Linked DNA regions of Pseudosulfitobacter pseudonitzschiae. The protein of the gene in region 1 interacts with the protein of each later gene in a pairwise test. Links are inferred from orthologs where the notes say so. Each region holds a gene or a part of one and is shown on either strand. Other genes may lie near its edges. The genes, in order: SULPSESMR1_RS06120 and mrdA.

Region 1 (6,943 bases):
GTTTTACCGATCACAATGGCACCGGCAGCCCGCAACCGCGCCACCATCACATCATCTTTTGCCGCCACCTGCCCCGCAAACAGCGGCGACCCCATCGACGTGGGCAGCCCTGCGGCGTTGGCCAGATCCTTGATGGCAATAGGCATCCCGTGCAGCCATCCGGTGCGCGGTCCTTCATCGGCGGCCTTTGCTTCGGCCATCAGTGCATCTTCATCGCGCAGCGACACGACGGCATTAACTGTCCCGTTCACGTCCGCGATGCGCTGCACCGTTGCCTGCATCAGATCGGTTGCGGTCATGGCACCCTTGGCAAGTGCACCCGATTGCGCCAAAGCGCCTTGGAAAAGAATATCATCTGTCATGGCTGCAACTTTGCCGCAGCCATGCGCAGGTTCAAGTGGAATACGTAGCCTCAGGCAAGAAACTGGAAATCAGCCGCCCAGCCATCTTCATAGATGCCTGAACGGGCAATCCCACCGGACCAAAACATGGACCCGCACTGAATACTTAGTCGCCTTGCGCTTCCGACCGGCTTTTGCCGCTGACGTTCAGCGCAAGTGTGGCGCCCATCAGACCGTCCAGATCGCCGTCAAGAACGCCTTTGGTGTCCGATGTTTCGTAGTTGGTCCGTAGGTCTTTGACCATCTGGTAGGGCTGCAAAACATAGCTGCGGATCTGGTTGCCCCAGCCTGCGTCGCCCGCGCTTTCGTGAACTTCGTTCACCAACGCCGACCGCTTGTCCAACTCCATCTGGTACAGACGCGATTTCAACGCTTTCATGGCGATGTCGCGGTTCTGGTGTTGGGACTTTTCCGATGACGTCACCACGATCCCTGTGGGGTGGTGGGTGATCCGCACAGCCGAATCCGTTGTGTTGACGTGCTGACCACCGGCGCCCGACGACCGGTAGGTGTCGATGCGAATATCGGAGGGGTTCACTTCGATCTCGATGTTGTCGTCGACCACCGGATAAACTTTGACCGAGGTAAAAGAGGTGTGCCGCTTGGCGGCAGAATCAAAGGGCGAGATACGCACCAGACGGTGAACGCCGCTTTCGGATTTCAGCCAGCCATAGGCGTTGTGGCCGGTGATTTTATAGGTGGCCGACTTAATCCCCGCCTCTTCGCCTGCGCTCTCGGCGTTCAGTTCGACCTTATAGCCCTTTTTCTCGGCCCAACGGACGTACATCCGCGCCAGCATCGACGCCCAATCACAGCTTTCGGTACCGCCCGCGCCCGAGTTGATCTCGAGGAAGGTGTCGTTGCTGTCGGCCTCGCCGTCCAACAGTGCTTCCAATTCTTTTTGCGCGGACTTCACCGCAAGGGTCTTGAGCGCGGATTCGGCGTCGCTGATGACCTCTTCGTCGCCTTCCATCTCGCCCATCTCGATCAACTCGATGTTGTCGGCAAGATCCTGTTTGATGCTTTCGTAGGTGTCGATGGCATCGACCAGCGACTGACGGTCGCGCATCAGCTTTTGTGCGGCTTCGGGGTCGTCCCAAAGGTTTGGATCCTCGACGCGGGCGTTGAATTCTTCCAGCCGGTATTGCGCAGTTTCCACGCCCAGACGCTGCCCCAGCAGCTCCAGTGATTTTTCGATCTCGGCAACGGTATTTTGGGCCTCGGCGCGCATCGGCTCGTGTCCTTCGGGATGGTGTTGAAATGCGGGTGTAAACCAGCGCAGGACAGGCGGCAAGCCGTCGGATGACGACTGCGCCGCTGTGCTGCGTGTTATCGGGCTAGTACAGTCCGCCCGAGCTAAGCGTGCCGAAGTTTGCCTTTGGTCCCACGGTGGCCTTTTTGCCGGTGGATGTGGTCACTTCGCGGCCCGTGGCGCGGCCCACTTCTTCGACCAGCGGCAGATCGGCGCCCATTGCAAAGCCGCCGTCGAACATCAAGCCAAAGAGCGGCTCTTCACCGTCACGGAAATATTCGGCCACCACGCTTTCACCTGACGCATCGTCACTCAGACGTGCGCCGGTAAAGCGGTCGATCTTGATAAAGTGGCCACCGGGGGGCACGTCGAAATCGCCGCCGCCGTATTTCTTGGTGGCCTCAAGCATAAAGCGCTGGAACACGGGGCCGCACATGCCGCCACCCGACGCGCCGCGCCCCATATCGCGGGGCGTGTCAAAGCCGATGTAGCAACCCGCAACGATGTTGCTGGTAAAGCCCACGAACCACACGTCCTTGTTGTCGTTGGTCGTGCCGGTCTTGCCCGCTGTGGGCACCGGCAGGTTCACGGTGCGCGCAGCAGTGCCGCGTTCGACCACGCCGCGCATCATCGACGTCAACTGATAGGCGGTGATCGGGTCCATCACCCGCTCGCGGTTAGAGGCAATGCGCGGGCCATATCCGGGGTCCAGACTGGCCAGTTGGCAATCGGCGCACTGGCGTTCATCGTGACGGTAGACGGTCTTGCCATAGCGGTCCTGCACACGGTCAACCAGCGTGGGTTTGACCCGCTCGCCACCGTTGGCGAACATCGCATAGGCCGCAACCATCTGGTACAATGTAGTTTCTTGCGACCCCAGCGAGTTGGCCAGAAACTTGCCCATCTGGCCGCGGTCGTAGACGCCAAAGCGTTCGGCATAACTGGCCACGGTTTCCATGCCGACCTCTTGGGCCAGACGGATGGTCATCAGGTTTCGCGACCGTTCAATTCCGGTGCGCATGGGGGTCGGGCCGTAATACTGGTTCGATGCGTTCTTGGGGCGCCACATCCCTTGCGGCGTGTTGATCTCGATCGGGGCGTCGACAATGATCGTCGCGGGCGTATAGCCGCTGTCGAGTGCTGCCGCATACACAAAGGGTTTGAACGAAGACCCCGGTTGGCGCTTGGCCTGCGTGGCGCGGTTGAAGACCGAGTTTTGATAGCTGAACCCGCCCTGCATGGCGATCACGCGACCGGTGTTGACGTCCATCGCCACAAAGCCGCCCTGCACCGCAGGCACCTGCCGCAGCGACCAGCCACCGTCGCGCTGGCGCACATGCACAACGTCGCCCACGTCAAAGTTGGCGACAAAATCGCCCTTGAGCCATTTGATATCAGCGCGCGGCACCTCTCCGATGCCCTGCCCTTCGATCCCCAACACAATGCGCTGGTCGCCGACTTCGCGCACCACGGAAGGATACCAACGGCCATTCAGGTCAATGTCACGGGCAACGGTGACGTCGTTCAACGCCTCTTGCCAGCCGTCACCTGTAGCGATCTGCGGGTCGATCTTTTTGCCGGTGCCGCGCCATGTGGATCGGCTACGGTCATAGTTTTCCAGCTCGGTGCGCAGGGAATCGGCGGCAATGGGCTGCATTTCCTGATCAATGGTCGCGCGCACGGTCAGGCCGCCGGTGAAAAACTCGCCTTCGCCGAAGTTCTCGGACAGTTGGCGGCGGATTTCGTCGGTAAAATAGTCGCGCGGGGGCAGCTCTTCCTTGAAGCTTTCAAAGTCGCCGTTCTGCACCGACCGCAGCGGCTGCCCGCGTTCGGAGTCATAGACGGCTTGGGTCAGATAGCCGTTGTCATGCATTTCTTTAAGAACGTAGTTCCGGCGCGCCAGCAGACGGTCCTTGCGGCGCACGGGGTGATAGTCCGATGGCGCCTTGGGAAGTGATGCCAGAAACGCCGCTTCATGTGGGGTCAACTCGCCCAGCGTCTTGTTGAAATAGGTCTGGCTGGCCGCAGCCACACCATAGCTGTTCTGCCCAAGGAAAATCTCGTTCAGGTACAGTTCCAGAATTTTTTCCTTGTCCAACGTCTCTTCGATGCGAGAGGCCAGTATAATTTCCTTGATCTTGCGTTCCGCCTGACGGTCGCCCGACAACAAGAAATTCTTCATCACCTGCTGGGTGATCGTCGAGGCACCGCGCACGTCGCGCCCGCGCGAGCGCACAGCGTCAATCGCCGCCGCCGCAATGCCGCGCAGGTCATAGCCTTCGTGGGTATAGAAATTCTTGTCTTCGGCGCTGATGAATGCCTGTTTGATCAGATCGGGAATGGTGTCCGCAGGGGCAAACAACCGCCGTTCACGGGCAAATTCGTCAATGATCTGACCCTGACCGCTGTAAATACGGCTGATCGTGGGTGGCGTATATTGTGCAAGGCTTTCGTGGCTGGGCAGATCGCGGCCATAAATATAGAAAATCGCGCCGACGCTCAGCGCAATTGCAAGAAGACCCATCGTCAGGGTCGTAAAGATACCGCCGAAAAACGACAGGATAAATCGGAACACGCGGGCGTCCTTTATGAAATCTGCTCAGGGCGCTGTTATAGGGCACGCCCAGCAGCGGGTCAAAACACGTCTGGGTGTCATAATGGCATATTTACGCTTACGCTGCCCTGCCTATTGGCGCACCAAGGGACGCTGAGCCAGATCGGCAGTGCGCCAGGCCAGTATACCATCCGCAATCGCCGATGCCATAACCGCGCGCCAGACCGGATCGCGCAGATTGGCCAAGTCACGTTTCGAACTGAGAAATCCGACCTCGATCAAAATCGACGGCACATCGGCGCTGGTCAGCACGGAAAAGCCTGCCTGCCGTGAGGGGTGTGCGTTCATCGGCCCACCGGCAGCTTGCATCGCGCCGATGATCGTAGCGGCGGCCTGATCGGAACGCGGGGCTGTTTCCTGACGGGCCAGATCCAGCAGCACACCAGCCACTTCGTCGTCGGCCCCGTTCAGATCGGCACCGGCCAGAATGTCCGCGCGGTTGTGCTGGGCGGCCAGTTGCGCGGCGGCCTCGTCGCTGGCGTCATCGGCCAGCGTATAGACAGTGGCACCACTGGCACCGCCCTCGCTGAGAATATCGGCGTGCAGCGAGATGAACAGATCGGCATCCGCCGCATGGGCCACATCCACCCGTCCCGGCAGCGACACGAACTGATCTATGGTGCGCGTCAGAACGACATCCGCCTGCCCGCTGCGGCGCAGCGCCTCGGCCAGCGCTTGCGCCATTTTCAGCATGATATCCTTTTCCTCGATCCCGTCGCGCACCGCGCCGGGATCAACGCCGCCATGACCGGGATCAATCACCACGACAAAGCTGTTGTCGAACTTGGGTAAGACGGGAGGTTGCGCGGCCTGTGTGGCCCAAGCAACATCCTTGGGTGAGCCTGCTCCGGCACCAAAGGCTTCGGGGGCGACACCCTTCAGGGCAACGCTCAAGGTGGCGATACCTGTGCTTTCGTCCACTTTCATTTCGATTTCCGACGGCAACAACGGCTCGGCCATATCCATCACCAGCCGCGACCAGCCGGGACGGAACGGACCAAAGCGCACCGCAGTGATCTTGCCCGCTTCGGGCAACAGGGTTTTGGCGTCGACACCGGACCAGTCGGCCTCGCGGAAGTCGATGACCAGACGCTTGGGATTGTCGAGATGAAACACCCGAAACGGCACGCCCTGACTGAGAGCGATGTTTAATGTGGTGTTGCCGAACCAGCCATCGGAAATGTGGCTGCGCTGGGGGTCAACCCGCGCCAGCGCTGTCAGTTCTTGTGCCCCCGCGCCCGACACACCGGACAGAACCAGCGCACATATCACCATGATCACATACCGCATACTGCCCGTTCCGCCCTTGGTCTTTTCCGGAATGTTTTCCGTGGTGCTTCTGGTCTTGCAAAGACAATATCGCAGCCACCGCGCAGGGGCCATAGTTTACCGCGCGTCCATGAACGCCTTGAGCCGCGTCAGCCCTTCGGCAATGTCCTCGGTGCTGCGGGCATAGGAAAAGCGCAAAGTGTGGCGGCCACGCAGCGGGTCAAAATCCAGCCCTGGTGTTACGGCGACGCCAGCGCGTTCCAGAATTTCGGCAGCAAAGGCACGGCTGTCGTCGGTCAGATCGGACACATCTGCATAGACGTAAAACGCCCCGTCAGGCGGTGCAATCTTGGTGAACCCCGCCTTGGGCAGCCCATCAAGCATCAGCACGCGGTTGGCGCGGTAGACGTCCATATTCACCTGCAACTCATCATCGCAATCCATCGCCGCCAGTGCGGCAACCTGCGCCGCATGGGGTGCGCAGATGAACATATTCTGCGCCAGCCGTTCGACCACGCGCACATGATCCTCGGGCACCACCATCCAGCCCACGCGCCATCCCGTCATCGAGAAATACTTGGAAAACGAATTGATGACATAAGCCTCGTTGGTCAGTTCAAGTGCTGTGACCGCCTTGGCCTCGTATTCGATGCCGTGGTAAATCTCGTCGCTGATGAACGACGCGCCCTTGGCGTGGGTCGCGTCGATCAGCGCACCCATCGCCGCATGATCCAGCATCGTCCCCGTGGGATTGGCGGGCGAGGCCACCATCAGCCCCGCAATGTCCATATCCGCAAAATCCGCTGGCACCGGCTGGTAGCGGTTCTCGGGTGCAGTGGGCAGATCGACCGCCTGCAAATCCAGCGCGCGCAAAATCTGGCGGTAGCTGGGATAACCCGGCGCGCCAATCGCCACGCGGTCGCCAGTGTCGAACAGCGCCGTGAACGCAAGGATAAAGCCCCCTGACGATCCCGATGTTACCACCACACGGGACGGATCAAGATCAACGTTATACCACTCGCCATACATCCGCGCGATGCGCGCGCGCAGCGCAGGCAGCCCCAGCGCCACGGTATAGCCCAGCGGGCCGTCGTTCATCGCCCGCGCCAGCGCATCAGTGGCAGCGCGCGGCGCACCTGTGCCGGGCTGACCGACCTCCATGTGGATGATGTGACGGCCTGCATCCTCGGCGGCGCGGGCGGCCTCCATCACATCCATCACGATAAAGGGATCAACGGCGCTGCGTCTTGAGGTTTTCATCACTTGTCTCCTATGCTGCGCACATGGTGGGTTCGCACGCTTTTCATAGGGCTTTGCCCCTGTCGTCAATGGGGGCAATTGTCCTGACGCTGGTCATGTTGCTGGCGCAGCCTGCCCGTGCGATCGAATTGTTGCGCGATGCGGATG
Region 2 (6,850 bases), 1.2 Mb from region 1 along the record:
CGGCCATCGGGGCCGGCATGCCCATCACCGACCCCACCGGCAACATGGTCGTGGACATCGGCGGTGGCACCACCGAAGTGGCGGTTCTGTCGTTGGGCGACATCGTTTACGCCCGTTCGGTCCGTGTTGGTGGCGACCGCATGGACGAGGCGATCATCAGCTATCTGCGCCGCCAACAGAACCTGCTGGTTGGTGAAACCACGGCCGAGCGTATCAAGACATCTATCGGCACCGCCCGTATGCCCGACGACGGGCGCGGCACGTCGATGCAAATCCGTGGCCGCGACCTGCTGAACGGTGTGCCCAAGGAAATCGAAGTGACCCAAGCACAAATCGCCGAGGCGCTGGCCGAGCCCGTGCAGCAAATCTGCGAGGCGGTGATGACCGCACTGGAAACCACGCCACCCGATCTGGCCGCCGACATTGTCGACCGCGGCGTGATGCTGACCGGTGGCGGTGCGCTGCTGGGTGATCTGGATCTGGCCCTGCGCGAACAGACGGGGCTGGCCGTGTCCATTGCGGACGAATCGCTCAATTGCGTTGCATTGGGCACCGGCAAAGCGCTGGAGTTCGAAAAACAGCTGCGTCACGCCATCGACTACGACAGCTAAGCCTAAGGCCCCTTTGCAAAAAGGGGCCACTTGCGGCACAGTTAATGCACGATCCCGCCGCGCCGATCAAACCGCAGGTGAGACTTCACATTGGCAAAAGACCGCTCTTCATCCTCTGACTTTGTCGCCCCGATCCGGCGGTTGTTGACGGCTGTGCTGGTCTTGGCGCTGATCGCCACCTTTATCGTCTGGCGCATCGACAGCCCGCGCGTCGAACGGTTCCGTGCGCAGGTCACAGACCGGATCGTGCCGAATTTCGACTGGGCAATGGCCCCCGTCACCGGCACCATCAATCTGGTGCGCAATTTCCGCAGCTATCAACGTATCGCCGAACAAAACGCCGAACTGCGCCGCGAATTGCGCAAGATGCAGGCATGGAAAGAGGCCGCCGTTCAATTGGAGCAGGAAAACGCACGGCTGCTGGACCTGAACAATGTGCGGCTGGACCCGCGTTTGACCGTGATCTCGGGCATGGTGCTGGCCGACAGCGGCTCACCCTTTCGGCAATCGGTGCTGCTGAACGTAGGCGCGCGTGACGGGCTGGTGGATGGCTGGGCCACGATGGACGGTATCGGCCTTGTGGGGCGGATTTCCGGGGTGGCAGAGAACACCGCCCGAGTGATCCTGCTGACGGACGCATCCAGCCGTATTCCTGCGACCATCCAGCCATCAGGCCAGCGCGCCATCGTGGCAGGTGACAACAGCGCCACACCGCCGGTCGATTTTCTGGAAAGCCCAGATCTGGTCCGCCCCGGTGACCGTGTGTTCAGTTCGGGTGATGGCGGCGTATTTCCCGCAGGCCTGCTGATCGGCGAGATTGCCAAAGACCCCGGCGGGCGCTTGCGTGTGCGTTTGGCTGCCGATTACGAGCGGCTCGAATTTCTGCGGGTGTTGCGCCACTATGGAAACGAGCCGGTAAGCGACACCGCCCAGATCATCGCCCCCCACTCACCACCGGCAGAGGTGGGCGAATGAACAAGCCGTCGCAAATTCACCTGTGGCTGATGCGTGCCGCATTTTGCGTGCTGGTGCTGATGATTCTGTTCTTTCAGCTTCTGCCCCTGCAAACCCAACCCGGCCAATGGGCACCGCCCGATCTGCTGATCGGCTTTGCCTTTGCATGGTCGGTGCGACGGCCCGAGTTTGTGCCACCCCTGATGCTGGCAGCATTGTTGTTGCTGGCCGACCTGCTGCTGCAACGCCCGCCGGGATTATATGCGGCGCTGGTGCTGCTTGCCTGTGAAAACCTCAAGGGACGGGCGCGGGCGCTGCGCGCCTCGACACTAGTAGCCGAGTTGCTGACAGCGGCCATGCTAATGATCGGGGTGGCTATCGCCTACCGGCTGGTGCTGAAACTGATGTTGATTGATACTGCCCCGATGGGCCTGTCGCTGCTGCAACTAGGGTTGACGATACTCAGCTATCCTATTGTGGTGCTTGTCACGCACGGCATCATGCGCGTCCGTAAAACCGGACCGGGCGATCTTGAGACGGCAGGAGGCCGCATATGAAACGCACCCGCGTCGATACCGAAGCCAGCCACCGCAAGATTTCACGCCGCGCTGCCGTTCTGGGCGGCGTGCAGCTGGCCTTTGTAGCGGGGTTGGCAGCGCGGATGAACTTTTTGCAGGTCGATCAGGCCGACCAGTTCCGCCTGCTGGCTGAAGATAACCGGATCAAAGACAGTCTGATTCCACCCGTGCGCGGCGAGATTTTTGACCGAAACGGCGTGCAACTGGCCAAAAACATCCCGTCCTACCGTATCGTCGTAAAACGCGAGGATATCGGCGATGTCGATGAAGCGCTGGAACGGTTGAGCCGCGTGGTCAAACTGGACCCTGCCGAGCTGGAACGCGCGATGCTGGAAATGAAGCGTTCGGCCCCGTTCCATCCGATCACCATCGCGGAAAACGTGTCGTGGGAGGACATCAGCCGCGTCAGCGTCAATGCCCCCGCCCTGCCCGGTGTGACACCCGAGGTCGGTTTAAGCCGTATTTACCCGCTTGGGTCCGATTTCGCCCATGTTCTGGGTTATGTCGGGCCGGTCAGCGACTATGACCTGCAACAGATCGAAGCGCCGGACCAGTTGTTGCTGATTCCACGCTTTCAGATCGGCAAGGTCGGCATCGAAGCCAAGCAAGAGGACCGCTTGCGCGGCAAGGCCGGTGTGAAACGCGAAGAGGTAAACGCCACAGGCCGCGTGATGCGCGAACTGGATCGCCGCGAAGGGCGTCAGGGTTCGGACGTTCAGTTGACCATAGACGCAGCTTTGCAAAACTATGTGCAGGCGCGACTGGGCGAGGAAAGCGCGAGTGCGGTGGTGATGGATTGCGAAACCGGCGATCTGGTGGCGATTGCCTCCTCTCCGTCCTTTGATCCCAACCTGTTCGTGCGCGGCATTTCGGTGGCCAACTACAGGGAACTGACCGAAAACACGTTCCGCCCGTTGGCGTCCAAATCGGTGCAGGGGGCCTATCCCCCCGGATCGACATTCAAGATGATGACAGCACTGGCCGCATTGGAAGAGGGCATGGCCCAACCCGAAGAGACGGTCTATTGCCCCGGTTACCTTGAGGTGGCCGACCGCCGCTTTCACTGCTGGAAACGCGGCGGGCATGGCTATGTCGATCTGCAAAACAGCCTGAAACAGTCTTGCGACGTCTACTACTACGATCTTGCACTAAAGGTAGGCATCGAGAAAATCTCGGCAATGGCGAAACGCTTTGGTCTTGGGGTACGTCATGACGTGCCGATGTCGGCCATTTCCCAAGGTCTGACCCCGACCAAGGACTGGAAACGCCGCGTGCATGGGCAGGACTGGGTGATTGGTGACACGGTCAATGCCTCGATCGGTCAGGGTTATATGCTGGCGTCGCCGCTGCAACTGGCAGTGATGGCCGCGCGTATCGCCACGGGGCGCGATGTGTCGCCACGTCTGGTGAAATCCGTGGACGGAGTTGAAGAGCCCTCGCTTGCGGGCGAAAGCATGGGCCTGAACGAAAACAACCTGCGCAAGCTGCGCCGCGCGATGTATGATGTGGTGAACGACCGGCGCGGGACGGCCTATGGCAGCCGGATCATCGCCGAAGGCATGCGCATGGCGGGCAAGACCGGTACCAGTCAGGTCCGCAATATTACCGCAGCTGAACGCGCGCGCGGCGTCATCAACAACCGCGATTTGCCGTGGGAGCGGCGCGACCATGCCCTGTTCGTGAACTTCGCGCCATTCGAAAACCCCAAATATGCTGTTTCTATCGTAGTGGAACATGGCGGCGGCGGATCATCGACAGCCGCGCCCATCGCCCGCGACATCACGCTGCAAGCACTCTATGGCGGCGAACCGCCACTGGACGCCTACCCGTCCAAGGACCGTGGCCGCATCAAGACCCAACAGGAAGAACTGCGCGCGGTGCGTCCATTGGCCGATCTGGGCGGATCGGATCAGGCATGAGCTATCTCGAATATACGGTCAAATCCGTCCCTTCCGGATTTCGCAAGATCCTGTTCCTGAACTGGCCGCTGATGATCCTGCTGACATCCGTGGCCGGGGTCGGGTTTTTGATGCTGTACTCTGTGGCAGGCGGATCATACTCGCCTTGGGCCGAGCCACAAATGAAACGTTTTGGCGTGGGTCTGGTGCTGATGGTTCTGGTCGGGCTGGTGCCAATCTGGTTCTGGCGATCCGTGTCTTCTGTCGCCTATGGCATTTCAGTAATCTTGCTGATCGGGGTCGAGTTTTTTGGTTCGATCGGGATGGGGGCGCAGCGGTGGATTGATTTGGGGTTTATGCGCCTGCAACCTTCCGAGTTGATGAAGGTCACACTGGTGATGTTTCTGGCGGCCTACTATGACTGGCTGCCACCGGCCAAGAAGTCACGCCCCTTCTGGGTGCTTTTGCCGGTGCTGTTCATTCTGGCACCCACGGCACTGGTGCTGCGCCAGCCCGACCTTGGCACAGCGATCCTGTTGCTGGCCGCTGGCGGCGGGCTGATGTTTCTGGCCGGTGTGCATTGGTCCTATTTTGCAGCCGTTCTGGCAGCCGGTATCGGGTTGATTACCGCCGTTTTCCAGTCGCGCGGCACCTCGTGGCAGTTGATCAAGGATTACCAGTACCGCCGCATTGATACGTTCCTTGACCCGTCGTCCGACCCCTTGGGCGCGGGCTATCACATTACACAGTCGAAAATCGCACTGGGGTCCGGCGGCTGGACAGGGCGCGGGTTCATGCAAGGCACGCAATCGCGGCTGAATTTCCTGCCCGAAAAACACACCGACTTTATCTTTACCACGCTGGCAGAAGAGTTCGGCTTTGTCGGCGGGGTCTCCTTGTTGGTGCTTTATGCGCTGATCATATTTTTCTGCGTGGTCTCCGCCATGAACAACCGCGACCGCTTTTCGTCGCTGCTGATCCTCGGGCTGACGCTGAACTTTTTCCTCTTTTTCTCTGTGAATATGTCGATGGTCATGGGACTGGCCCCTGTTGTGGGTGTGCCTTTGCCGCTGGTCAGTTATGGTGGCTCGGCGATGCTTGTTCTCATGCTCGCATTCGGCTTTGTTCAAAGCGCCCACATCCACCGACCAAGGTAATATATGATCAACGTACTTTTCGCCGCCCAGCCCGACGGTTGGGACAGCTATGAAACCCCTCTGAAAGAGGCAATCGCCAATGCGGGCGTCGAGGCATTTCTGGCCACAGATATCCCGCCCGCCGATGTCGATTACATCATCTATGCGCCGAGTTCGCCCCTGCAGGACTTTACGCCCTACACGCGGGCCAAAGCGGTGCTGAACCTGTGGGCCGGTGTGGAAAAGATCGTTGGCAACCCGACACTAAAAATTCCGCTGACGCGGATGGTCGACAGCGGGCTGAGTCAGGGCATGTCTGAATGGGTCACCGGCCACACCCTGCGCCACCATCTGGGTATGGACGCGCACATCAACTGCGCCCCCGGCGTGTGGATCAACGTCGCACCCCCACTGGCATGGGACCGCAAGGTAACCGTGCTGGGACTGGGCGAATTGGGCACCGCCTGCGCGAAAATGCTGTCACAGGTGGGCTTTGATGTGACCGGCTGGTCCCGCAGCGCCAAGGATGTCGACGGCATCCGCTGCCTGTCCGGTGACGCAGGCCTGACCGAGGCACTGTCGGGGGCAGAGATCGTCGTGCTGCTGCTGCCCGACACGCCAGCCACCGAAAATACGTTAAACGCAAAAACGCTCGCCCTGCTTGCCAAAGGGGCGTGCATCATTAACCCCGGACGTGGCCCGCTGATCGACGACGACGCGTTGCTGGCGGCACTGGACTCAGGCCAAATCGGACATGCGACGCTGGACGTTTTCCGCATTGAGCCGCTGCCTGAAAAGCACCCCTTTTGGCACCACCCGCGCGTCACCGTCACCCCGCATGTGGCCGCCGAGACGCGGGCGAAATATTCTGCCCTGACCGTCGCCGAAAACATCCGGCGGGGTGAGGCGGGCGAGCCGTTCCTGCATCTGGTAGACCGGTCTGCCGGATACTGAGGCATAGGCGATGTCGCAAATCACACCCGTTAAATCGGGCCTGCAATTGGGCCTGATCGGTGACAACATCGCGCAATCGCGCGCGCCCTTGCTGCACCGACTGGCGGGAGCGCAAAATGGCATCGCTGTGCAATACGACCGTCTGGTGCCACCGGATCGGGGCGAAAGCTTTGATCGGGTCTTTGACCACTGCGCGGCAGCGGGATTTCGCGGCATAAACGTCACCTATCCCTACAAAGAACGCGCAGTCGCCCGCACGCAAATCGTTGACCCGTTGGTGCGTGCCATCGGTGCGATCAACACGGTGATCTTTGAGGGTGACACGCCGCAGGGCTTCAACACCGATTATTCCGGTTTCATGACCGCCTATCAATCGGCGCGGGGCACGCAGGCCCCGGGTACGGTTCTGATGATTGGCACGGGTGGCGTGGGCCGTGCTGTGGCCTTCGGATTGGCAAGTCTTGGCGTGTCGGAACTGCGTCTGGTGGACCGCGACTTTGCCAAGGCCAAAGCATTGGCCGCAACCCTGCGCTCAAGCGCACCCGACGCCACGATCAGCGTCAGTACCGATGCCGAACAAGCCGCCAAAGGCGTATCCGGTGTGATCAATTGCACGCCGGTGGGCATGGTCGGCTATGATGGCACGCCGCTGCCCCGAACCGCCATGAGCGGGGCAGAGTGGGCCTTTGACGCCGTATATACGCCGAAGGACACGCATT

The links.
Region 2: the proteins of SULPSESMR1_RS06120 (region 1) and mrdA interact in binary tests that used the Escherichia coli proteins (3 or more experiments, as listed by UniProt). The link is inferred for Pseudosulfitobacter pseudonitzschiae from one-to-one orthologs.

The regions. Positions count from the first base shown.
Region 1 is NZ_CP022415.1:1,270,915-1,277,857, reverse strand. The notes cover bases 1,484-4,576. They hold SULPSESMR1_RS06120 (penicillin-binding protein 1A), read right to left. Parts: upstream 4,229-4,576; coding sequence 1,739-4,228; downstream 1,484-1,738. Other genes in these bases: SULPSESMR1_RS06115 (N-acetylmuramoyl-L-alanine amidase), read right to left, coding at 4,340-4,576; prfB (peptide chain release factor 2), read right to left, coding at 1,484-1,632. Also shown: SULPSESMR1_RS06130 (amidase), read right to left, coding at 1-362; more of prfB, read right to left, coding at 508-1,483; more of SULPSESMR1_RS06115, read right to left, coding at 4,577-5,557; SULPSESMR1_RS06110 (pyridoxal phosphate-dependent aminotransferase), read right to left, coding at 5,654-6,796; SULPSESMR1_RS06105 (M48 family metalloprotease), read left to right, coding at 6,865-6,943. UniProt on the Escherichia coli protein: Cell wall formation. Synthesis of cross-linked peptidoglycan from the lipid intermediates.
Region 2 is NZ_CP022415.1:71,778-78,627, reverse strand. What follows is about bases 1,591-4,590. They hold mrdA (penicillin-binding protein 2), read left to right. Parts: upstream 1,591-2,118; coding sequence 2,119-4,062; downstream 4,063-4,590. Other genes in these bases: rodA (rod shape-determining protein RodA), read left to right, coding at 4,059-4,590; SULPSESMR1_RS00355 (rod shape-determining protein MreD), read left to right, coding at 1,591-2,122. In the rest of the region: SULPSESMR1_RS00365 (rod shape-determining protein), read left to right, coding at 1-611; rod shape-determining protein MreC, read left to right, coding at 702-1,586; more of SULPSESMR1_RS00355, read left to right, coding at 1,583-1,590; more of rodA, read left to right, coding at 4,591-5,198; SULPSESMR1_RS00340 (2-hydroxyacid dehydrogenase), read left to right, coding at 5,202-6,131; SULPSESMR1_RS00335 (shikimate dehydrogenase family protein), read left to right, coding at 6,142-6,850. UniProt on the Escherichia coli protein: Catalyzes cross-linking of the peptidoglycan cell wall. Responsible for the determination of the rod shape of the cell. Is probably required for lateral peptidoglycan synthesis and maintenance of the correct diameter during lateral and centripetal growth.